Regions from separate parts of the Microtetraspora glauca genome, predicted to be linked through region 2. Evidence: predicted binding sites of a transcription regulator. Region 2 holds the regulator's gene; the other holds the start of a gene.
The links. The regulator HspR, encoded in region 2, represses chaperone genes until heat shock. The targets are predictions, from matches to a motif close to ANTTGAGTCNNNNNGACTCAANT.

Region 1: a site for HspR is predicted at 8,181-8,203, ahead of lon (endopeptidase La). Genes of this name have one in related genera too.

What each region holds. Positions count from the first base shown of each region.
Region 1 is NZ_JBFALK010000030.1:58,057-69,785, forward strand. It holds gene AB0I59_RS37960 (S1C family serine protease) at 1-529, opposite strand, end outside; gene AB0I59_RS37965 (acyl-CoA synthetase) at 607-2,214, opposite strand; gene AB0I59_RS37970 (hypothetical protein) at 2,260-2,463, opposite strand; gene AB0I59_RS37975 (MetQ/NlpA family ABC transporter substrate-binding protein) at 2,792-3,643, opposite strand; gene AB0I59_RS37980 (methionine ABC transporter permease) at 3,734-4,390, opposite strand; gene AB0I59_RS37985 (methionine ABC transporter ATP-binding protein) at 4,387-5,352, opposite strand; gene AB0I59_RS37990 (hypothetical protein) at 5,349-5,474, opposite strand; gene lon (endopeptidase La) at 5,789-8,164, opposite strand; gene AB0I59_RS38000 (3-keto-5-aminohexanoate cleavage protein) at 8,283-8,996, opposite strand; gene AB0I59_RS38005 (RraA family protein) at 8,999-9,670, opposite strand; gene AB0I59_RS38010 (carbon-nitrogen hydrolase family protein) at 9,676-10,464, opposite strand; gene AB0I59_RS38015 (ABC transporter ATP-binding protein) at 10,505-11,587, opposite strand; gene AB0I59_RS38020 (ABC transporter substrate-binding protein) at 11,587-11,729, opposite strand, start outside.
Region 2 is NZ_JBFALK010000014.1:201,924-213,652, forward strand. It holds gene clpB (ATP-dependent chaperone ClpB) at 1-1,357, opposite strand, end outside; gene AB0I59_RS25340 (heat shock protein transcriptional repressor HspR) at 1,505-1,852, opposite strand; gene dnaJ (molecular chaperone DnaJ) at 1,857-3,041, opposite strand; gene grpE (nucleotide exchange factor GrpE) at 3,123-3,794, opposite strand; gene dnaK (molecular chaperone DnaK) at 3,791-5,662, opposite strand; gene AB0I59_RS25360 (hypothetical protein) at 5,817-6,203, opposite strand; gene AB0I59_RS25365 (hypothetical protein) at 6,242-6,667, opposite strand; gene AB0I59_RS25370 (ABC transporter ATP-binding protein) at 6,779-7,513, shown strand; gene AB0I59_RS25375 (ABC transporter permease) at 7,510-8,244, shown strand; gene proC (pyrroline-5-carboxylate reductase) at 8,326-9,120, shown strand; gene AB0I59_RS25385 (MFS transporter) at 9,229-10,479, shown strand; gene AB0I59_RS25390 (efflux RND transporter periplasmic adaptor subunit) at 10,501-11,729, shown strand, end outside.

The sequences.
Region 1 (11,729 bases), on a different contig from region 2:
CCGACGCGGTCTTGCCGTCGCTGAACTTCACGGTGACCGACGCGTCCTGTCCGGCCTCCGAGACGACGTGGTTGTTGGTGAGGATCAGCCCGTCGGCCGAGAGGATGACCCCCGACCCCTCACCGCCGCCGGTCCGCGTCTTGACCTTGACCGACACCACCGACGGCTGGATGGCCTTGGCCACCGCCACGATGGTGTTCCCCGAGCTGTTGGACACGGGGAGCACCGGCGAGGAGATGACCGTCCCGCCGTTGTCGAAGCTGTTCGCGACGAAGGCCCCCGCGACCCCGCCGCCCAGTGCCACCGCGGCGAGGGCGAGCCCGGCCACCGCCTTCTGCCCACCGCTCCACGCCCGCTTCACGGGCTGCTGGAACGGGGACGCGGCGAACGCCGCCGTGTCACCCTGCTGCGGCGGGGGGTACTGGCCGTAGGCCCCGTACTGCCCGTGCTGGGGCGGGGTGCTGCCGAACTGGCTCCATCCGTGGCCCGTCGTGTTCTCGTTCTCGGGCGTCCGCTCCTCGGAGCTCATCGTCTTCCCCCTCGTGGCCGCTGCGTCTTCCGGCTCTCCCGCCGGTACACGTCCACGATGCCAAACGCCCTGTAAGGTCACGCTAAGCGATCAGCCACGTTCCCGGACTTCCAGTACTCGTCCCGCAGCAACCGCTTGTAGAGCTTGCCCGTGGGGTGGCGGGGAAGCTCGTCCCTGAAGTCGACGGACTTCGGGCACTTGTAGTGCGCGAGCCGCGATCGGCAGTACTCGATCAGTTCGGCCTCCAGCGCCGGTCCCGCGTCCGCGGGGTCGGCCGCCTCGACGACGGCCTTGACCGCCTCTCCCATCAGCGGATCCGGCACGCCGAAGACCGCCACGTCGGCGACCTTCGGGTGCAGCGCGAGGACGTTCTCCGCTTCCTGCGGATAGATGTTCACGCCGCCGGAGATGATCATGTACGACCGGCGGTCGGTGAGGTAGAGGAAGCCCTCCTCGTCCAGGTAGCCGATGTCGCCCAGCGTGGTCCAGCCCCTGCCCTGCGGATCCTGCACCGAGCGCGTCTTGCCGGGGTCGCCGTGGTACTCGAACCGCGGGCCGTCGGAGAAGTAGATCGTGCCGTGCCTGCCCGCGGGCAGTTCGTTCCCGTCCTCGTCGCAGACGTGCGCGACCCCCAGCAGCGGCCGCCCGACCGTCCCCTTGTGCGTGAGCCAGTCCTCGGAGCCGGCGTAGAGGAAGCAGTTGCCCTCGGTGCCCGCGTAGTACTCGTGGACGATCGGTCCCCACCACTCGATCATCTGCTCCTTGACCGGGATCGGGCACGGAGCGGCGGCGTGGATCGCGCAGGTCAGCGAGGAGATGTCGTAGCGCCCGCGCACCTCGGGGGGCAGGCGCAGCATCTTGATGAACATGGTCGGCACCCACTGCGCGTGCGTGACGCCGTACTCCTCGATGAGCCGCAGGGCCTGCTCGGGATCGAACCGCTCCATCACGACCACGGTCGCCCCGAGGCGCAGGAAGGACATGCAGTACCGCAGCGGAGCGGCGTGATAGAGCGGCGCGGGCGAGAGGTACACGCTGTCCGGGCCGGGAGCGAACAGGAACTGGATCAGTTGGAGCAGCGGACCGGGAGTGTCGAGCGGCGCCTTGGTCAGGACGGGCTTGACCCCCTTGGGCCGCCCGGTCGTTCCGGAGGAGTACAGCATGTCCGAGCCCTGGCACTCGTCCTCGATCGGGGTGGGGGGCCGGCTCGCGACGGCCTCCTCGTACGAGGTGAATCCGGGGGCCACGCCGTCCATCATGAGCCGGATCTCGACCTTGGGCGTGGCCTCCGTGACAGAGGTCGCCACCTCCGCCAGCCGCGCCGACGAGATGAAGACCCTGGCGTCGCAGTTGTCCACGATGTAGGCGACTTCGTCGCTCCCCAGCCGGGAACTGATCGCGGTGTAGTACAGGCCGGACCGGTGCGCGGCCCAGGCCACCACCAGGAACAGCGGATGGTTCTCCAGCATGAAGGCGATCTGGTCGCCCGGCCGCAGACCCGCCGCGCGGAAGAGATGCGCGAGGCGGTTGGACTGCTCGTCCAGCTCTCGATAGGTGACCACGCGGGTGGTGGCCGGTCCGGACTCGGCGGTTCCGGCGGGTTGTGAGCTCGTACCGGCTTCGGGGCTCACGACGATGACAGCGGGCTTGTCGGGGGTGAGGGCGGCGACGGCTCCCGGGTGCATAGAACCGAACATTAATCTGCACGATCGAGCCTGGGAAGTGTCCGCTCACTTCATCGCGAAACCCGCATAAGGATCGCGCAGGGGCGTGGCCCGGCCGGCGAAATCCTCCCTGATCGCCAGCATCTTCGGCCCCGGCGCGTAGAACCGCCCCTTGGTCTCGCCGTACGGCCGCAGCCAGTCGCGGGACACGAGATCGCGAAGGTCGCGTGCCGCCTGACCCTGGCTGAGGGACTCGTCGGACTGGTACATGCTCCTGCGCAGCCGCCGGGAGACGAAGCCCGGTAAAGGGCCGAGACGCAGCGAGGGTGCAGGTTCTCCGCGTCGGCCCGCTCCTCAAGGAGCATCCAGACCTCCCCGGCCTCCGCCAGCCGCCGCTGGACGCGTTGCGCCTGCATATGGTGGCAGCGCAGGACGAACCGCACCCACGGCAGTGTGTCCCCGTGCGGGCCCCAACGTTGACGGCCGACTTCACCCAGGACGTCGTAGTAGTCGTACGTCGTCCGCTGACACCATGGGCGAATCATTCAGTCAAGCAACCGAATGATTCGCCCATTTATGTCCGAGATATCAGCCGGGATCAGAAGGCGGGGATGACCGCGCCCTTGTACTTCTGCTCGATGAACTGCTTCACCTCGGGACTGGTCAGCAGCTTCGACAGCGTGACGATCCGCGGGTCGCTCTCCTGGCCCTCGGCCACCACCAGGCCGTTCGCGTACGGGTTGCCCTCGGCCTTCTCCAGGACCAGCGCGTCGCTCTCGGGGTTCAGGCTCGCCTCCATGGCGTAGTTGCCGTTGATGACCGCGGCGTCGACGTCCTCAAGCGACCGGGGCAGCTGGGCGGCCTCGAGCGGCTGGAACTTGATCGCCTTGGGGTTGCCGGTGACGTCACGCTCGGTCGCGGCGGTGCCGACGCCGTCCTTCAGCGTGATCACGCCGTTGTCGGCCAGCAGCTTGAGCGCCCGGCCGAGGTTGGTCGCGTCGTTCGGCACCGCGACGGTCGCGCCCTGCCCGAGCGACGCCACGTCCTTGACCTTCTTGGAGTAGAGGCCGAGCGGCTCCAGGTGCACGGAGGTGACGTAGCTCAGCTTGGTGCCCTTGGACGCGTTGAAGTCGTCGAGGTACGGCTTGTGCTGGAAGTAGTTGGCCCCGAGCTGGCCGTCCTGGAGCTGCAGGTTCGGCTGCACGTAGTCGCTGAACTCCACGATCTCCAGCTTCAGCCCGGCGGCGGAGGCCAGGTTGTCCGCGACGTACTTCACGATCTCCGCGTGCGGCACCGGGCTCACGCCGATCTTGAGCGGCTCGCTCGCGGCGGCCGTGCCCGAGGCCGACGCCGTGTCGGCCGAGGACGAGGACGAGGACGAGGACGAGCCGCAGGCCGCCAGGCCGAGCGACAGCCCGACGGCGAGCAGGAGCCCGAACATCTTGCGCATGGTGTGACCACTCCTTGTGTGACGAAATCTGGGTGACGAAACGGGACCGCCCCGTCGAGCCGGGCGGCGGGAAGGGGAAAGGGCGTGAAGTCAGCGGTGGGTGAGCCGACGGCTGACGGCGTCGCCGAGGCTCTGAACCGCCTGCACGAGGACGATCAGCACCACGACCGTGACGATCATGAGAGCGGTCTCGAACCGCTGGTATCCGTAGCGGACCGCGAGGTCGCCCAGGCCGCCTCCACCGATCACACCCGCCATCGCCGAGTACGAGATGAGCGTGACGACGGTGACCGTGAGCGCGGCGATCAGGCCCGGCAGCGCCTCGGGCAGCAGGACCTTGCCCACGATCGTGACCCGGCTCGCGCCCATGGCCTGCGCGGCCTGGACGACGTCCCTGCCGACCTCGCGCAGGGCGGTCTCCACCAGTCGCGCGAAGAACGGCACGGCGCCGATCGTGAGCGGGACCGCCGCCGCGCCGGTGCCGATGGTGGTGCCGGTGATCAACCGGGTCACCGGGATGACGGCGATCATCAGCACGATGAACGGCAGCGAACGGCCGACGTTGACCACCAGGCCGAGGATCCGGCGGGCGACCGGAGCGGGGAACAGCCCGCCCCTGTCGGTGCCGACCAGCGCGACGCCGAGGGGCAGCCCGAACAGGACGGTGAACAGCGTGGACCAGACGACCATCCGCGCGGTCTGCCCCGTGGCCTCCCACAGAAGGGGGCTCATGTCCGACCAGGTCATCGGGAAGCCACCTCCACGAGCAGACCGCGGTCGCGCAGGTAGCCGAGCGCCGCGCCGGACTCCTCACCGGTCAGCCGTACGCGGAGCCGTCCGGCCGAGACGCCCGCGACGTCCTCCAGCGCGCCGCCGAGGATGTTCACGTCCACGTCGAACTTCCGTACGACCTGGGAGACGACCGGTTCGTCGGCGCGGCCGGTGTAGGTGCCGGTGAAGGTGATCGTCACGCTGCCCGGCTCCGCGGGCGGCAGCGGGAACAGCTCCTGGGTGAGCCGGGACCCCGGCCTGGCCAGGAGCTCGGGGATCGGCCCCGCCTCCTCGATCCGGCCGTCGCTCATGATGGCCGCGGAGTCGCAGACCGCCTTGATCACGTCCATCTCGTGCGTGATCAGCAGGATCGTCAGCCCGAGCTCGCGGTTGAGCCGCTTGAGCAGGGCCAGGATCGACTGCGTGGTCCCCGGGTCGAGCGCCGAGGTGGCCTCGTCCGACAGCAGCACCGACGGCTCGCCCGCGAGCGCACGGGCGATGCCGACGCGCTGCTTCTGGCCGCCGGAGAGTTGCGCCGGGTACGCCTTCGCCTTTCCGGTCAGGCCCACCAGTTCCAGCAGCTCTACGACCCGCTTGGCCCGCCGGTCGCGGGGCATGCCCATGATCTCCAGTGGAAAGGCCACGTTCCCGGCGACGGTGCGCGAGGACAGCAGGGCGAAGTGTTGGTGGATCATGCCGATGCCCTGCCGCGCCCGGCGCAGCTCCCCCTCGCCCAGGGCGGTCAGCTCCCGCCCGTCGACGGTGACGGCCCCCGCCGTCGGGCGTTCGAGCAGGTTGACGCAGCGCAGCAGGGTGCTCTTCCCGGCGCCGCTCTGCCCGAGCACACCGAAGATCTCACCCTTGCGGACGTGGAGGTCCACGCCGTCGAGGGCCACGACGGAGCCGTAGACCTTGCGCAGACCGGACACTTTGATCACGAGACTTCCCCAGGAACGATGACGACGCCGGCGACGGTGGACGAGCACGACCGGCGGGTCCCCGGAGGGAACGGCAGGTGGCTGAAACGGCGCAGGACGAGGAAGTTCGTGGGGGAATTCATGAACAGGCCTTCGGAGCGAGAAACGATCAAGGAATTGGGGCTCAGGCCGGGCGACAGCCGCACATCATGACGCCCCGCTCCCGCAGGGCCATGGCTCCGTCGCACATCACGTTCACGGTCATCACCAACAGAGGACCAGGGCGGTGAATTCCAATAATTCCCGACAATCAATGTGGTTTATCTCACATCCACACCCTACCTCCTGTGAGCCGGCCCCGCCTTCTCGCCTCGCTCCCTCGCCTCCCGTCCGCGCACGCGTACGGCTCGCGCCCCCAGGAGCGGAGCGCGAGCCGTACGAGATGGATCGCGGCCGATCAGGCGGCGGCGTTCCGGGCCACCGTCTGGGTCGCCGTGGCGGGCGTGAGCGCGAGGTCGAGCACCTCGCGGACGTCGCCGACCGCGTGGACGGTGAGGTCCGCCAGCACGTCCGCGGGCACGTCGTCCAGGTCGGGCTCGTTGCGCGCCGGGATCAGGACCGTCGTGATCCCGGCCCGATGGGCGGCGAGCAGCTTCTGCTTCACCCCGCCGATCGGCAGCACCCGGCCGGTGAGCGACACCTCACCGGTCATCGCGACGTCGTTCCTGACCGGGCGGCCGGACAGGAGCGAGGCCAGCGCGGTCGTCATCGTGACGCCCGCGGAGGGCCCGTCCTTGGGCACGGCGCCCGCCGGGACGTGGATGTGCACGGACCGGTCCTTGAGCGACCCGACCGGCAGTTCCAGCTCCACCCCGCGCGAGCGCAGGTAGGACAGCGCGATCTGGGCCGACTCCTTCATCACGTCGCCGAGCTGGCCGGTCAGCGTCACGCCGGTCGAGCCGGTCTCGGGGTCGGCGAGCGACGCCTCGACGTACAGGACGTCGCCGCCCGCGCCGGTGACCGCGAGGCCGGTCGCCACGCCGGGCACCGCCGTACGCTGCCGGGACTCGGGGAGGGACGACTCGGGGACGTGCCGCGGCCGGCCGAGGTAGGGCACGAGGCCGTCGCCGGACACCGCGACCGGGAGCTCGGCCTCGCCGAGCGCCACCGTGGCCGTGACCTTGCGCAGGATGCGGGCGATCGACCGTTCGAGCGACCGGACGCCTGCCTCCCGCGTGTACTCGCCCGCGAGCCCGCGCAGCGCGTCGTCGTCGATCGCCACGTCGTCCGGCGTCAGCCCGGCCTTCTCCAGCTGGCGGGGCAGCAGGTGGTCCCGGGCGATCGCCACCTTCTCGTCCTCGGTGTAGCCGTCGAGCGTGACGATCTCCATGCGGTCCAGCAGCGGGCCGGGGACCTGCTCCAGGACGTTGGCCGTCGCGAGGAAGAGCACGTCGCTGAGATCCAGCTCGACTTCGAGGTAGTGGTCGCGGAACGTGTGGTTCTGCGCCGGGTCGAGCACCTCGAGCAGCGCCGCGGTCGGGTCGCCGCGGTAGTCGGAGCCCACCTTGTCGATCTCGTCGAGCAACACGACCGGGTTCATCGACCCGGCCTCGCGGATCGCGCGGACGATCCGGCCGGGCAGCGCGCCGACGTAGGTGCGCCGGTGGCCGCGGATCTCCGCCTCGTCCCGGACACCGCCGAGCGCGACCCGGACGAACTTCCTGCCCATGGCCCGCGCGACCGACTCACCGAGCGAGGTCTTGCCCACTCCGGGCGGTCCGGCCAGCGCGAGCACCGCGCCGCTGCGGCGGCCGCCGACCACGCCGAGGCCCTGGTCGGCCCGGCGCTTGCGCACCGCGAGGTACTCGACGATGCGGTCCTTCACGTCGTCGAGCCCGGTGTGGTCGGCGTCGAGCACCGCCCTCGCGCCCGCGATGTCGTACGCGTCCGTGGTGTGGGTGCTCCACGGGATGTCCAGGACGGTGTCCAGCCAGGTGCGGATCCAGCCGGTCTCCGGCGACTGGTCGGAGGTGCGTTCGAGCTTGGCGACCTCCTTCAGCGCGGCCTCGCGGACCTTCTCCGGCAGATCTGCCGCCTCGATCCTGGCCCGGTAGTCCTCCTCCTCGTCCGCGGGGTCGCCGTTCAGCTCGGCCAGTTCCTTGCGTACGGCGGCGAGTTGCTGGCGCAGCAGGAACTCGCGCTGCTGCTTCTCCATGCCCTCCTGGACGTCCTTGCGGATGGTCTCCGCGACGTCCATCTCGGCGAGGTGGTCGCGCGCCCAGCCGACGAGCCTCTCCAGCCGCTCGACCGGGTCCGGGCTCTCCAGGAGGAGCAGCTTCTGCGGCGTGGTCAGCCAAGGGGCGTATCCCGAGCTGTCGGCGAGCACGGAGGGGTCCTCGATCTGGTTGACCGCGTCGACGACCTGCCAGGCGCCGCGCTTCTGCAGGATCGTGGTGGTGAGCGCCTTGTACTCCTTGGCCAGCTCGTCGGCCAGGGGACCGGCGGCGACCGGCTCCAGCACCGTGGCCTCGACCCAGAGCGCCGCGCCGGGGCCGGTGGTCCCGGTGCCCACGCGCATCCGGCTCACGCCGCGCACGACGGCGGCGGGCTCGCCGCCGGGCAACCGGCCGACCTGTTCGACCACGGCGGTGACGCCGACCGCGCCGTACCGGCCGTCGACGCGCGGCACCAGCAGCACCTTGCTCTCGCCGCTCCCTGCCCGTGCCGCGTCGATGGCCGCGCGGACCTCGGCGTCCGACAGGTCGAGCGGGACCACCATGCCGGGCAGGACGACCTCGTCGTCGAGGGGAAGGACGGGAAGGATCTCTGTCATCTGGTCGCTCCCAAAAGGTTGAGTTGTGCCGACTCAACTAACGAGAGCCTTCCTGTGTTCCCTTGCTTGCGCGAGTTCGCTGTGAGCGATCGTAATTGTGTAATCGGCCCGCTGCCGCCTACAGCGAGAGCACCGCCTTAACGAGTTCCACGTTGCCCGCCGCCAGGCGGCCGTCCGGAAGGGTCAGGCCGTCCTCCAGGCCGATGCGCACCTGATGCCCGTCGGCGAGCGCGGCCCGCAGCACCGGCCAGACGGTCGGCCCGTCGCCGTGGTAGAGCAGCGGGCACTCGACGCCGCCCTCCTTCAGGAGCGCGGCCATGGCGCGGGCGTGCTCGACCGCGGTCTCGGGGTCCTCGTCCATCGGCTCGATGAGGACACGGACGTTGTCCCGCAGGGTCGGGGAGGCGAGCAGGGCGGGCACGTCCTCCACGCTCCACACCGCGCTCTCCAGGATCATGCCGCGCGCGACGACCAACTCCGCCGTCTCCGCCGCCCCCTCCTCGCAGAACGCGACCGACGCGAAGTCCGGCAGCACGTTCCACGCCTTGACGCGGTCGTACCTCTCCGGGTGGCCGCCGGGGCAGGTCCACAGGCCGGTGGTGATGCCCACCACCGCACCGCCGGCGACCCGCCGCACCTCCGCGATGACGGCGTCCACGTCCTCGGGTGCGATGGACTGCTCGCCGCGGGAGTCACGCGGGTGCAGGTGGACCACGTCGGCCCCGGCCTCGATCACCTGCCGGGTCTCGGCGGCGATCTCCTCGGCGGTGACAGGGGTCGCGGCGTGCTCGGAGGTGGCGCGCCCGCCGTTGATGGCGGCTTTGATGAACACGATCAGCCTTTCATGAGGTCGTGCAGGGTGGTGGTGGCGCCGGTCAGCTCTCCGAGTGGTCTGCCCTGCCAGAGTTCCGCCACCAGGGCGGGCTCCTCCTTGTCGTCGGCCAGCGCCTCGTCGAGGACCGCCACGAGCCGGTCGGCCGGGGTGATCAGGAGCCCGTTCGCGTCGCCGAGGACGACGTCGCCCGGACGCACGGTGACGCCGGCGCAGCTCACGGGGATGTTCAGGCCCCCGTCGGGGATGCCGTGCAGCTTGGTCGTGAGCAGCGACGTGCCTCGGGCGTAGACGGGGAGGCCGAGGGCGCGCAGGGCGTCGATGTCGGTGCACGTCCCGTCGACGACCGCGCCGGCGGCACCCCTGGCGGCGAGCGCGTTCACGACCACCTCGCCCAGGGGCGCGTGCCGCAGGCCGCCGCCGCAGTCCACGACGACCACGTCTCCGGGTTCCACGATGCCCGCCGCGTGGTGCAGCATCGTGGAGTCCGTCGGCGTGATCCGTACCGTGACCGCGCGGCCGACCACGCGGCGGTCCCCGGCGAGGCGGCGCAGCTCAGGACCGGTGAAGCCGTCCTCCAGATAGTGGCCGAGCGTGGCGAAGTCCACCGCGCCGGCGCGTTCGAGCAGCGAGGGGTCGATCCGTCCGGGCAGGTCGCGCATGATGAGGGGCACGGAGCTCACACCTTTCCCACGATGATGCGGCGGTTGCGCAGCACGGGCACCGTGGCGCGGGCGTGGTCCAGCCGCTCCTTGGTGATCTCGACGGTCATCAGCGCCTGCCGCTCCTCGCCCAGAGCGCCCCGGACCACGCCCAGCGGGTCCACGACGAGGCTCTGGCCGACGCAGTCCGGACCGCTGCGCGAGGAGGCCAGCACCCAGCAGGTGTTCTCGATCGCCCGGCAGCGCACGAGGGTGCGCCAGTGGTCCTCCTTGAGGGGCCCGCGTACCCAGGCGGCGGAGACCGCGAGCACGTCGGCCCCCATCTCCACGAGTGAGCGGGTGAACTCCGGGAAGCGGACGTCGTAGCAGTTGACCAGCCCGACGTTGAAGTCACCGATGCGCACGACGCAGGGCCCGTCGTCCCCGCGCATCACGTACCGCGACTCCTGGTAGGCGAACGCGTCGTACAGGTGCATCTTGCGGTAGACGCCGAGCACCTGGCCGTCCGCGTCCACGGCCGCGACGCTGTTGTACGGCAGGGCCGCTCCGCTGTCCTCGAAGCCTCCGGCGATCAGCGCGACGCCGAGACCGGCCGCGGTGGTGCGCAGGTGGCCGAGGAACCCGGACCAGTACGCGGCGGCGGCCTCCGGCAGCGACGCCACCGCGTCGGACGGGATCATCGCCTCCTCGGGGAAGATCACGACCTGCGCTCCCGCCTCGGCGGCCTGGCGGGCCATGTCCTCGATTACGGCCTGATTCGCTGCGACATCCCCGCTCGGTTCGAACTGGGCGACGGCGACCTTCACTCTGGTTTCTCCTTGATCGTTCGTGTGCGGCGCTGCCGCGCTATTCGGCCAGGACCCGGGACCGCTGGGGCGACCAGCTGACGACGACCTCGTCACCGACCGCGACGGCGTCACCCTGGGCGCCCGCCACTTCGGCGACGAAGGGCAGCTCGCCGGGAAGCGCGCAGTGGTAGCGGACGCCGCTGCCCAGGTAGACCTCCTGCCGGAGAGTCGCCCGCAGCGACACGGCGCCGCTCTCCACCGGCGTGCCCGCGGCGGTGACACGGACGTTCTCCGGCCGCACGGCGAGGTGGACGCCGGTGCCGTCAGGCAGGTCCGTGCGCGGCACCGGTATCTCGCCGAGCCCGTCCACCGCCAGCGCGGTGCCGCCCCGGGCCAGCCGCCCGGACAGGAAGTTGGACGTGCCGATGAAGTTCGCCACGAAGCGGGTGGCGGGCGACTCGTAGATCGCCCTCGGCGTGTCGACCTGCAGGATCCGCCCCGCCTCCATGACCGCGATCCTGTCGGACATGGTGAGGGCCTCCTCCTGGTCGTGGGTGACGTAGACGAAGGTCACCCCGACCTCCCGCTGGAGCCGCTTCAGCTCCAGCTGCATGTCGGCCCTGAGCTTCTGGTCGAGCGCGCCGAGCGGCTCGTCGAGGAGGATCAGCGAAGGGTGCGACACCAGGGCCCGCGCCAGGGCGACCCGCTGCCGCTGGCCTCCGGAGAGCTGGCTGATCCTGCGCTTCTCGTAGCCTTCCAGCCGGACCAGGGCCAGCGCGTCCCGGACGGCACGCGGCACGGAGTCACGCGCCTTCTTGCGCACCTTCAGCTCGAACGCGACGTTCTCGTAGACATCGAGGTGCGGGAACAACGCGTAGCTCTGGAAGAGCATGTTGAGGTCGCGCTTGTGGGCCGGCAGGCCCGACGCGGGCACTCCGTTCAGCTCGATCTCGCCCTCGGTCGGCGTCTCGAAACCCGTGATCATCCGCATGAGCGTGGTCTTCCCGCAGCCGGAGGGACCGAGGATCGAGAAGAACTCGTTCTGCGCGATCGACAGGTCGACGCGGGAGACCGCGTATCCCTCGCCGAAGGACTTGGCCACACCGGTCAGCCGTACGGCCGGCGCCGTCGCCCGTGCCATCAGGACGCCCTGACCTTCGTCCAGCCCTGCTGGAAGTGGCGGATCGCCGGACCCGGGTCGAGCAGGAAGTCCGCCTTCGCGATGCTCTCGTCGGGCGCGTACACCGCCGCGTTCTTCAGCGCGTCGGTGTTCTTGATGTGCT
Region 2 (11,729 bases):
CCTGGCGGTTCGCCAGCTCCTCGCGGAGCTTCTCCAGCCGCTGGCGGCTGCCCTCGTCGGTCTCCTTGACGAGGGCGAGCTCCTCCATCTTGAGCCGGTCCACGATGCGCTGCAGCTCGTCGATCTCGACCGGCCGGGAGTCGATCTCCATGCGGAGCCGGGACATGGACTCGTCGACCAGGTCGATGGCCTTGTCCGGCAGGAATCTGGCGGTGATGTAGCGGTCGGAGAGCGTCGCGGCGGCCACCAGCGCGCTGTCGGAGATCTGCACCTGGTGGTGGGCCTCGTAGCGGCCCTTCAGCCCACGCAGGATCGCGATGGTGTCCTCGACGGTCGGCTCGCCCACGTAGACCTGCTGGAAGCGACGCTCGAGCGCGGGGTCCTTCTCGATGCGCTCGCGGTATTCGTCGAGGGTGGTCGCGCCGATCATGCGCAGCTCGCCGCGGGCCAGCATCGGCTTGAGCATGTTGCCGGCGTCCATCGCGCCCTCGGCCGCGCCCGCGCCGACCATGGTGTGCAACTCGTCGATGAAGGTGACGATCTGGCCGTTGCTCTCCTTGATCTCGTTGAGCACGGCCTTGAGGCGCTCCTCGAACTCGCCGCGGTACTTGGCGCCCGCGACCATCGCGCCGAGGTCCAGCCCGACGAGCCGCTTGTTCCTGAGGCTCTCCGGAACGTCGCCCGCGATCATCCGCTGGGCCAGACCCTCGACCACCGCGGTCTTGCCGACGCCGGGCTCGCCGATCAGCACGGGGTTGTTCTTCGTGCGGCGGGAGAGCACCTGGATGACCCGGCGGATCTCCGTGTCCCGGCCGATGACGGGGTCGAGCTTGCCGGACCTGGCCCGCTCGGTCAGGTCGACGCCGTACTTGTCCAGAGCGCGATAGGTGTCCTCAGGGGTCTCGCTGGTGACCCTGGCGTGCCCGCGGACCTTCTCGAACGCGTCCAGCAGCGCGCCCGCCGTGGCGCCCTGCGCCTTGAGCAGTTCGGCCGTCTGGCCGCCGTCGGTCGCGAGGCTCACCAGCAGGTGCTCGGTCGAGACGTACTCGTCCTCCAGTTGCTTGGCCCGCTGGGCGGCGGTGTTCACAACGGTGAGGAGTTGCCGGGAGCTCGACGGGGCGCTCACTGTCGCGCCGTGCGCCTTGGGCAGTCCGGCGAGCAGCTCTTCGGCCTTGGTCCTGAGCTGCTTCCAGTCGGCGCCCACTGCTTCGAGGAGGGGGACGGCGGTGCCGCCCGTCTGGGCGAGCAGGGTGGTGAGGAGGTGAGCGGGGGCCACCTCGGGGTTGCCCTCCGCGGCCGCCCGCCGGACCGCCCCGGACAGGGCCTCCTGGCTCTTCTGCGTCAGCTTGTAGTCCATGGTGGTTCGTGGCCTCGCTTCGCTCAGCGGGCGCGCGGCACCGACGCGGCGGCTGCCGTCCGCGCCGGGCGGTTGGGAAGAGCTGCGCTCCCCGAACCACCCGGCGGGTTCACCGCCGCGCGATGCGCGGGCCCGTGAATTCCCGGATCAGGCTGGTGGAAGTTCGTATCTGATCAGCGCGCGGATCATGGTCAGCTCGCCGCGGAGTCGTACGACCTCGTCGCGCAGGCGCAGGTTCTCCGTTTCGAGTTCGAGGATGCGCTTGATGCCCGCGAGGTTGATGCCGTCCTCCTGGGAGAGGCGTTGCACCTCGCGCAGCAGCACGATGTCCCTGGTCGAGTAGAGCCGTCCGCGCCCGGCCGTGCGCCCCGGGCTGACCAGGCCGAGCCGGTCGTACTGCCGGAGCGTCTGCGGGTGCAGGCCGGAGAGCTGGGCGGCCACCGAGATGACATAGACCGGTGTGTCGTCGGACAGATCGAAGAAGTTGGCGTCCATGGGCTCACTCGCTTCTGGCCTGCTTGATCAGCTCTTCTCTCAGGTCGGTGCCCTCGCTGGCGTCGCGGAACTCCTCAAGAGCGGCCCGCGCCTTGTCATCGAGGTGCGGCGGCACTGTCACCTGCACGGTGACGAGCAGGTCGCCCTTCGTGCCGTCCTTTCGGGGGGCGCCCCGGCCGCGCACGCGGAACGTGCGCCCGTTGGGCGTGCCTTCGGGAATGCGCAGGGTGACCGGCATGCCCTTCAGAGTGGGCACCTTGATCTCGGCGCCGAGGGCCGCCTCCGGGAACGTGACAGGCACGGTGACCGTGAGGTTCTCGCCCGTGCGGCCGAACACCGGGTGCGGCTTGACGTGGACCTGGACGTAGAGGTCACCCGCGGGACCGCCGTTCTCGCCGGGCGCGCCTTTGGCCTTGAGCCGGATGCGCTGGCCGTCGCCGACTCCCGCCGGGATGCGGGCCTGGATCGTGCGGGTGCTCTTGCCCCGGCCGCTGCCCTCGCACACCGGGCAGGGATCGTCCACCAGGAGTCCCCGGCCACGGCAGTCGCGGCACGGCTCGGAGAAGGCGAAGTTGCCCAGGTTGCGGCTGGCGGCGCCGGTGCCCTCGCAGGTCGGGCAGACCCGCGGCGTGGTGCCGGCCTTGGCGCCCGTGCCGCTGCACGCCGCGCAGGCGGAGGAACTGGTCAGCCGAAGAGAGACCGTGGTGCCGTCCACGGCCTCACCGAACGACATCGAGACCTCGGACTCGATGTCCTGGCCACGGCGCGGCCGGGTGGCACCGGTCGTCGTGGTCCGCCCGCCACGGTTGAACAGGCCGCCGAACAGATCTCCTATGCGTTCGCCCGCCCCGCCCTGATGGCTTGTGCCGCTGCCGGAGAACAGGTCGCCGAAGTCGAAGTTGAAGCCGCCTCCGCGGGGCGCGCCCGTTCCGGCGTAGCCGCCGAGCCCCGACCCGAAGAGGGTGCGGGCCTCGTCGTACTCCTTGCGGCGCTTGGTGTCGGAGAGCACGTCGTAGGCCTCGGAGACCTCCTTGAACTTCTCCTCGGTTTCGGTGTTGCCCTTGTTGGCGTCCGGGTGGTACTGCCTGGCCAGCTTCCGGTACGCCGTCTTGATCTCAGCGGCGGTGGCGGACTTGGGCACACCAAGGACGGCGTAATAGTCCTTCTCCAGGTAGTCCTTGGTGCTCATCTGTCGATTTCCTCCGCGCAAGGGGGTGTTCTCTGGGTGGTCTCTCCCGATCCTGCCGGATCAGGAGAGACTCCCGGGGTTTCAGTATTCGTCGGACTCGCCGGACTCGGCGGAGCCCGACGGCTCGGCCGCCACGGACTCGTCGGGCTCCGCGACGGCCACGCGGGCCGGGCGCAGGATCTGGTCGCCCATCCGGTAACCCGGCTGCAGGATCTCGACGCAGGTCGGCTCGGAGACGTCGGCGGAGTAGCTGTGCAGGAGCGCCTCGTGCACGTTCGGGTCGAACGGGTCGCCCTTCGCGCCGTACTTCACCAGGCCGAGCTTTCCGAGGATCGCCTCCAGCGACTCGCTCACCTTGGCGAATCCGCCGGTGAGCTCGCCGTGGTCACGGGCCCGGCCGATGTCGTCGAGCACCGGCAGCAGCTCGGTGAGGACACCGGACACCGCCTGGTCCTTGACGACGGACCGGTCCCGGTCCACTCGCTTGCGGTAGTTGGCGTACTCGGCGTGGAGCCGCTGCAGGTCGGCGGTGCGCTCCGCGAGCAGGTCCGCACCCGTGCCGGTCACCGCCTCCGCGGCCGCCTCGGCCGTGTCGGCCACGGTGTCCGCAGAGGCGTCCGCGGCGGCCTGGGCCGCCCCGTCCGAGGCGGCCGCGCCCGGCATTCCGGTGCGGGCCGTCCCGGTCTCCGGGTCGATCTTGCGGTTGTCGCGGATCACCGGCTCCTGCTCGGAACCGTTCTCGCGCGCGGTCACTTGTTGCCGCCCTCCCGCTTCGGCTCGTCGTCGACGATCTCGGCTTCGACGACGTCCTCCTCGGACTTCGCCTGGCCGTCGCCGGTCGGCGCGGCGCCCTCGGCACCGGCCGCGGCGCCCTGCGACTGGGCGTAGATCGCCGAACCCATCTTCTGGCTGACGGTCGCGAGCTTCTCGGCGGCGGCGCGGATCGCGGCCGAATCGGTGCCCTCGAGGGTCTTCTTCAGCTCGGCGAGCGCGTCGTTGACCTCGGTCTTGACGTCGGCCGGGACCTTGTCGTCGTTGTCGTGCAGGAACTTCTCGGTCTGGTAGGCCAGGGCGTCAGCGTTGTTGCGGATCTCGGCCTCCTCACGGCGCTTCTTGTCGTCCTCGGCGTAGGAGTCGGCCTCGCGCATCATGCGCTCGATGTCGTCCTTGGCCAGCGCGGAGCCGCCGGTGATCGTCATCGACTGCTCCTTTCCGGTGCCGAGGTCCTTGGCGCTGACGTTGACGATGCCGTTCGCGTCGATGTCGAAGGTGACCTCGATCTGCGGGATGTTGCGCGGGGCCGGGGCGATGCCGGTCAGCTCGAAGGTGGCCAGCTTCTTGTTGTAGGCGGCGATCTCACGCTCGCCCTGGTAGACCTGGATCTGCACCGACGGCTGGTTGTCCTCGGCGGTGGTGAACACCTCCGACCGCTTGGTCGGGATCGTAGTGTTCCGCTCGATGATCTTGGTGAAGATGCCGCCCTTGGTCTCGATGCCCAGGCTCAGCGGGGTCACGTCGAGGAGCAGGACATCCTTGACCTCGCCCTTGAGCACGCCCGCCTGGAGCGCGGCGCCGATCGCGACGACCTCGTCCGGGTTGACGCCCTTGTTGGGCTCCTGGCCGCCGGTCAGCTCCTTGACCAGGTCGCTCACGGCCGGCATGCGGGTCGAGCCGCCGACGAGCACCACGTGGGCGATGTCGGAGACCTTGATCCCGGCGTCCTTGATGACCTGGTGGAACGGGCCCTTGCAGCGCTCGAGCAGGTCGGAGGTGATCCGCTGGAACTCGGCGCGGGTCAGCTTCTCCTCAAGGTGCAGCGGGCCCTCGGCGGAGGCGGTGATGTAGGGCAGGTTGATGGAGGTCTCGGTCTGGCTGGAGAGCTCGATCTTGGCCTTCTCCGCCGCCTCGCGGAGGCGCTGGAGGGCCATCTTGTCCTTGGCCAGGTCGACGCCGTGCGCGTTCTTGAAGCGGGTCACCAGCTCGTCGACGACGCGCTGGTCCCAGTCGTCACCGCCGAGGTGGTTGTCACCGCTGGTGGCGCGGACCTCGACGAAGCCGTGGCCGTCCTCCTGCCCGACGTCGAGCAGGGACACGTCGAAGGTGCCGCCGCCGAGGTCGAAGACCAGGATGGTCTGGTCCTTCTCCTTGTCGAGGCCGTAGGCCAGCGCGGCCGAGGTCGGCTCGTTGATGATGCGCAGCACGTTGAGACCGGCGATGGTGCCGGCCTCCTTGGTCGCCTGCCGCTGGGCGTCGTTGAAGTAGGCCGGGACGGTGATCACCGCGTCGGTGATCTTCTCACCGAGGTAGGCCTCGGCGTCCTGCTTGAGCTTCTGCAGGACGAAGGCGCTGATCTGCTGGGGAGTGAACTTCTTGCCGTCGATCTCGACGGACCAGGTGCTGCCCATCTCTCGCTTGACCGAGCGGATCGTCCGGTCGACGTTGGTCACGGCCTGCCGCTTGGCGACCTCGCCGACCAGCACCTCGCCGTTCTTCGCGAAGGCGACCACGGACGGGGTGGTCCGCGAGCCCTGGGCGTTGGCGATGACCGTGGGCTCACCGCCCTCAAGGATCGAGACGACAGAGTTGGTCGTCCCCAGGTCGATACCTACCGCACGTGCCATGAGTTCGTCCTTGTGGTCAAAGTTGAGTCGGTACGACTCAATATTGGGTCGCACCCGAGGCTTTGTCAAACGACTTGAGCCTAGTGGACTCAACCTCATGGCGCGCGTGTGGATTCCGGGTTTCTCCTTGTCGTCGAGGGCGGCGGCCGTACGGTCAGCGCTTGGCGCCGTCGGCCACCCGGCGGTCGCCGATGGGGGCCCTGAGCTTCACGATCGTGCTCTTCTTGACGGCGAGCATGACGCACATCCCGGCGCCCTCGGCGCTTCCCTCGTAGAGGGTGACCGTGACCTTGCCCCTGCCCTCCTTCACGGTCACCCGGTCGAGCACCGAGCACGGCTCGACGCCGGACCACCAGGTGACCCTCAGGTACCTTCCGTTCCTGATCGGCTTGGCCGAGGTCCACTGAACCTTGTGGGGATCGATCGTGCCGCCCTGGGGCTTCACCGGGGCCGGGGCGCCGGTGGAGGCGGTCGAGGCCGTGGCCGGCACGCCGACCATGATCAGCACCGTCGCGGCCAGCGCCGCCGTTCGTCGAATCATCCGCATGCCCGTATTGACGGCGCGGTCTCACCACCGGTTCACGGCTTGGCGCCGTCGACCACCTCGCGGCCGTCGAGCGGGGAGGCGAGCCGCACCGTGGTCGTCTTCTCCACCGCGATGGCGATGCAGGCGGTGTCGGGGAAGCGCGGATCCCGGCCCTCGTAGAGGGTGACCACGACCTGCTTCGCGCTCTCCTTCACCTCGACCCGGTCGAGCACCGTGCAGGGCGCGACGCCCGACCACCAGACGACGGCCAGCGATCTGCCGTCCGGTGACGGTGTCGCGCCGGCCCACGCGATCTTGCGCGGGTCGAGCGTGTTCCCCATGGGTGTCTCCGGCGAGGGTGATCCGCTCGGCGCTCCGGAGCTCGCGGGCGCGCTGACCGGCTCGTTGGGGCCGGACGGCGAGGCGGACGACGGCGTGGTCGACGACGTGGACGGCTGCTGCCCACAGGCCGCTGCCATGAACAGGAGCGCAATGGCCCAGAAGATTCGCATATCTCATTAAACGGGTTGGCCGTCAGCGTGGTTCGGCGGCCTGTTGACGCCGGCCTGGCGGAGGTCTAATTTCAACGAATGATGAATTTATCCGGACCGGCGATCGCCGTACGGGATCTGCGGGTCTCCCGTGGCGGGACGGAGGTCCTGCACGGCCTCACCTTCGAGGTGCCGCGTGGACAGGTGACGGGCCTGCTCGGGCCCAGCGGATGCGGAAAGACGACCCTGATCCGCGCGATCGTGGGCGTCCAGATCGTCGCGAGCGGCGAGGTGACCGTGCTCGGCGAGCCGGCGGGCAGCCCCGCGCTCCGCCGCAAGATCGGCTACTCCACCCAGAGTGCCGCCATATATCGGGATCTGACGGTGCTGGAGAATCTGCGGTACTTCGCCGCGGTCCTCGGCGCGGCCAAGGGCGACGCCGAGCGGGTGATCGAGGAGGTGGGCCTGACCGGCGCCAGGAAGCAGTTGGGCGGCGCGCTCTCCGGCGGGCAGCTCAGCCGGGCCAGCCTCGCCGTCGCGCTCCTCGGCAGCCCCGAGTTGCTGGTGCTCGACGAGCCGACCGTCGGCCTGGACCCGGTGCTCCGCCAGGACCTCTGGCGGCTCTTCCAGAGCCTCGCGGAGCGCGGCGTGACCCTCATCGTGTCCAGCCACGTCATGGACGAGGCGGCCCGATGCCACCGTCTGATCATGTTGCGTGACGGGGAGATCCTGGCCGACGACAGCCCCGAGGGGCTGCGCGAGCACGCCGGGACGACCGATCTGGAAGAGGCGTTCCTCCGCCTCATCGAGGAGAAGGCGGAGCGTGTGCGATGAACCTCGCCATCACCCTGGCCACGGCGGGACGCATCCTCGCCCAGCTCCGCCACGACCGCCGCACACTCGCGCTGCTCGTCGGCGTGCCGAGCGTGCTGATGATCCTGCTCAGGTACGTCATCGACGACCCCGCGGCGTTCAACCGGCTGGGCCCGACGCTGCTCGGCATCTTCCCGTTCGTCGTGATGTTCATGGTCACCTCGATCACGACCCAGCGGGAGCGGGCGACCGGCACGCTCGAACGGCTGATGGCCGGGCCGCTCGGCAAGTTCGACCTGCTGCTGGGATACGCCATCGCGTTCGGAGTGGTGGCCGCGGCCCAGGTCACGGTGGTGCTCGCCCTCTCCCTGACGTGGCTCGGCCTGGACCTCGCGGGATCCGTCTGGACGCTGGTCCTCGTGGCGGTCCTCGACTCGCTGCTCGGCATGGCGCTCGGCCTGTTCTTCAGCGCCTTCGCGCGCACCGAGTTCCAGGCGGTGCAGTTCATGCCGGCGGTCGTCCTGCCCCAGTCGCTGCTGTGCGGGCTCATCGTCCCGCGCGACACCATGGCCACCTGGCTGGAGTGGCTGTCCGACGTCATGCCGCTCTCGTACGCGGTGGAGGCGATGCAGGAGACGGCGCGCACCGGCGACTTCACCGGCGTGCTGACCCGTGACGTCCTGGTCGTCGGCGGTTGTACGGTCCTCTCGCTCGTTCTCGGCGCCGCCACCCTGCGCCGGCGCACGCCGTGACCGGGTCGTCCCGTACGGGCGCCCGGGCGCGCCCGGCCCATCGGTAAGCTGCGACGGGATCCCTAGCAGCGAGGAATGGTCATGATCGCGATTCTCGGCACCGGCAAGATGGGCGAGGCTCTGCTCTCCGGGCTGGTCCGGGCCGGGCTGCGGCCGAGCGAGATCATGGTGACCGCGCGACGCGAGGAGCGGGCGGAGGCGCTGCGCGAGACCTACGGCGTGCGCGTGGTCTCCAACGCCGAGGCGGCCAAGGCGGCCGAGACCATCATCCTCGCGGTCAAGCCGCAGGACATGGGGAGCCTGCTCGCCGAGATCGCCCCGTACGTCCCGGCCGACCGGCTGGTGATCTCCGTGGCCGCGGGGATCACCACGGCGTTCGTGGAGTCCCGCCTCGGGGAGGCGGTGCCGGTGGTCCGCGTCATGTCCAACACCCCGGTCCTGGTCGACGAGGCGATGAGCGTCATCTCGCCAGGGGCGCACGCCGCCGAGTGCCACCTGGAGCGCACGGAGTCCCTGCTCAGGCCGGTCGGCAAGGTCCTGCGCATCCCCGAGTCGCAGCAGGACGCCGCGACCGCGCTGTCGGGCAGCGGCCCGGCCTACTTCTTCTATCTCGTCGAGGCCATGGTGGACGCCGGGATCCTGCTCGGTATGCCGCGCGCCGCCGCGCTCGACATGGTCACCCAGTCCATCGTGGGCGCGGCGATCATGCTGCGCGACTCGGGTGAGCATCCGGTGATCCTGCGCGAGGCGGTCACCTCGCCGGGCGGGACGACCATCGCCGCCATCGCGGAGCTCGAACGCCACAAGGTCCGCGCCGCCTTCCTGGACGCCATCGAGGCGGCCAGGGACCGCAGCCGCCAGCTCGCCTCCGGCTGATCCCCGTACCGTTTCCTGGTCTGGGCTCGGTAAAAACAATTAGGAAACCTTCCAGTCCCGATGCATCATTCCTCCTGGTGATATCGGGGCCGGAATGGTGAGGGCATCGTGGTGGGAGCCGTACAGGCCGTGGCGGGGGTCGGGCGGCGGCCGCTCTGGACACCCGATTTCGGGTTCTACTTCACCGGGCGTGTGGTCTCCATGCTCGGCGACACCATGCTTCCCGTCGCGATCTCACTGGGCGTGCTCGGCGCCGGATACGGCCCGACCGGAGTCGGGTTCGTGCTCGCCTCCTGGATGGCGCCGTTCGGCGGGCTGATCCTCTTCGGCGGGGTCTTCGCCGACCGGTTCACGGCCAGGCGGATGATGATCGGCGCCGACGTGGTGCGGCTGGTCACCCAGTCGGCGATGGCCGCCGCCTTCCTGACCGGGACGCCGGACCTGTGGCACATCGTCGTCCTTTCCGCGATCAGCGGCGCGGCCGCCGCGATGTTCCAGCCCGGCGTGAGCAGCATGGTCCCCCAGGTGGCGTCCGACCTGCAACGGGCGAACGCGACGCTGCGCGTGGCGGACGCGATGGCCCAGTTGCTCGGCCCCGCCTTGTCCGGCGTCCTCGTCGGGGTGGGAGGCGCCGGGCTCGTCTTCGTCGTGGACGCGGGAACGTTCGCGGTCAGCGCGGTCTGCCTGCTGCTCCTGCGTGTACGGTCGTCGCCGAGCGCGACGCCGGGCTCCTCGATGCTGCGCAACCTGCGCGAAGGATGGGACGAGTTCCGCTCCCGCACCTGGATGTGGAGCGTCATCATCATCTGGATCTTCTACGGCGTGATGGTGTTCGGCCCGCTCCTGCCCCTGGGCTCGGCGCTGATCACCGAGAGCCACGGCAGGGGCGCCTACGGCTGGGTCATGTCGGCTGCCGGGGCGGGAACGGTGGTCGGCGGGCTGGTCGCCGTGTGGTTCCGGCCGTCCCGCCCGCTCATGGCGGGGGCGATCGCGATGAGCCTGTACTTCCTGGAACCGCTCGCCCTCGCCCTCCACATGCCGCTGCCGGTCGTCGCGGCGGCGTTCGCCACGAACGGCGCGGTGTGGGGCTTCTGGTCCGTCATGTGGGCGACCAGCGTGCAGACCCAGGTCACGCAGGACGTCCTGAACCGCGTGACGGCCTACGAGGTGGCGGGATCCGTGCTGAGCGTCCCGGTCGGGCAGGCGCTGGCCGGGCCGGTCGCCGCGCGGCTGGGCGCCGAGAACGTGCTGGCGGCCGGATTCGTGGTCGGGCTGGCCGGAGTCGCCTGCCTGCTGAGCGCTCCGGCGATTCGCGGCCTTCGCCGGGCTGCCGTGCGCGATTCCCTGATAGGGGAGTGACCGGACTTTTACCATGGCGAGGTGACGGTTCGTCGCGGTATCCCCCCGCTGCTGCTCACTGTCCTGCTCGCCGGCTGCTCCGGTCCCGCACCGCCGGAACCGCAGATCGGCCGGGTCGCGCGCGCCCCGGTCAGGGAGATCGTCGAGGCCCCCGCCTCGGTGGCCGCGCGGGCGACCGCCGCGCTGGTCGCGCCCGCCTCCGGCACGGTCGCCGCGCTGTACGTGCAGGACGGCGACACGGTGAAGAAGGGGCAGATCCTCGCCAGGATCAGGTCCCCGCAGGCCGAGACCCAGCTCGACGAGGCGCGCAGAGCCGCGCGGCGGGCGTCCCGCCCGCTCCCGGCGGTCGGCGGCGTCTCGCCCGTGCGGCTTCCGGCGCTGAAACCGCCCCGATCGCTCGACGCCCGGCTCGCCCGATGTTTCGCGGACGCGCGGAAGGCCGCGAGGAAGGTCGAGGACCCGGCCGTCAGGCGGCGGTTGCTCGCCGCCGTCGACGCGGCCGAGGCAGGGAGCAGGGCGCAGCGGCGTGCGCTCACCGACGTGGCGAACGACCTCAACCGGTCGATCGAGCAGGCGCTCTCCCAGGTGACCGGCCGGATCGGCGCCGGGCTGAGCGGACTGACCGCGTCCATGTCCTCGCTCCAAGAGGCGTCCGGTTCCCAGGCGAGGGCCGCGGTACGGGCGGCGAAGGCCACGGTCGACGGTCTCGTCATCAGAGCGCCGTTCGGCGGGATCGTCACGCTCGGCGGGCCCTCCTCCGGCACCGGTACGGCCGGCCTGGGCGACCTGATCGGGCGCCTGCCCGCGGGTTTGTCCGGCCAGGTCGCGTCCGCTCCCTCCGGGAGGTCGGGCGGGACCGTCGCCGCGGGGGTTCCGGTGGCGGCCGGGGACACGGTCGTCACGGTCACGGACGTCTCCACGCTCACTCTCGCCGCCGACGTGGACGAGACCGACGTGCTGCTGGTCTCGAAGGGCGTCCCCGCCGAGGTCGAGTTCGACGCGGTGACCGGGGCGACGTACCGGGCCGAGGTGACCGGCGTCGGGGTCACGCCCAAGGAGGGCGCCACGGGCGGCGTCGGCTATCCCGTACGGCTCACGCTCGGCCCGGGCGCCTACGACGACGGGAGTCCGGCTCCGCGTCCGAAACCGGGGATGAGCGCGGTGGTCCGCCTCACCGTGAAGGAGTCTCCGGACGCGCTGGCCGTACCGGCGTCAGCGATCGTCAGCAGCGGCAAGGAGAGCGTCGTGTG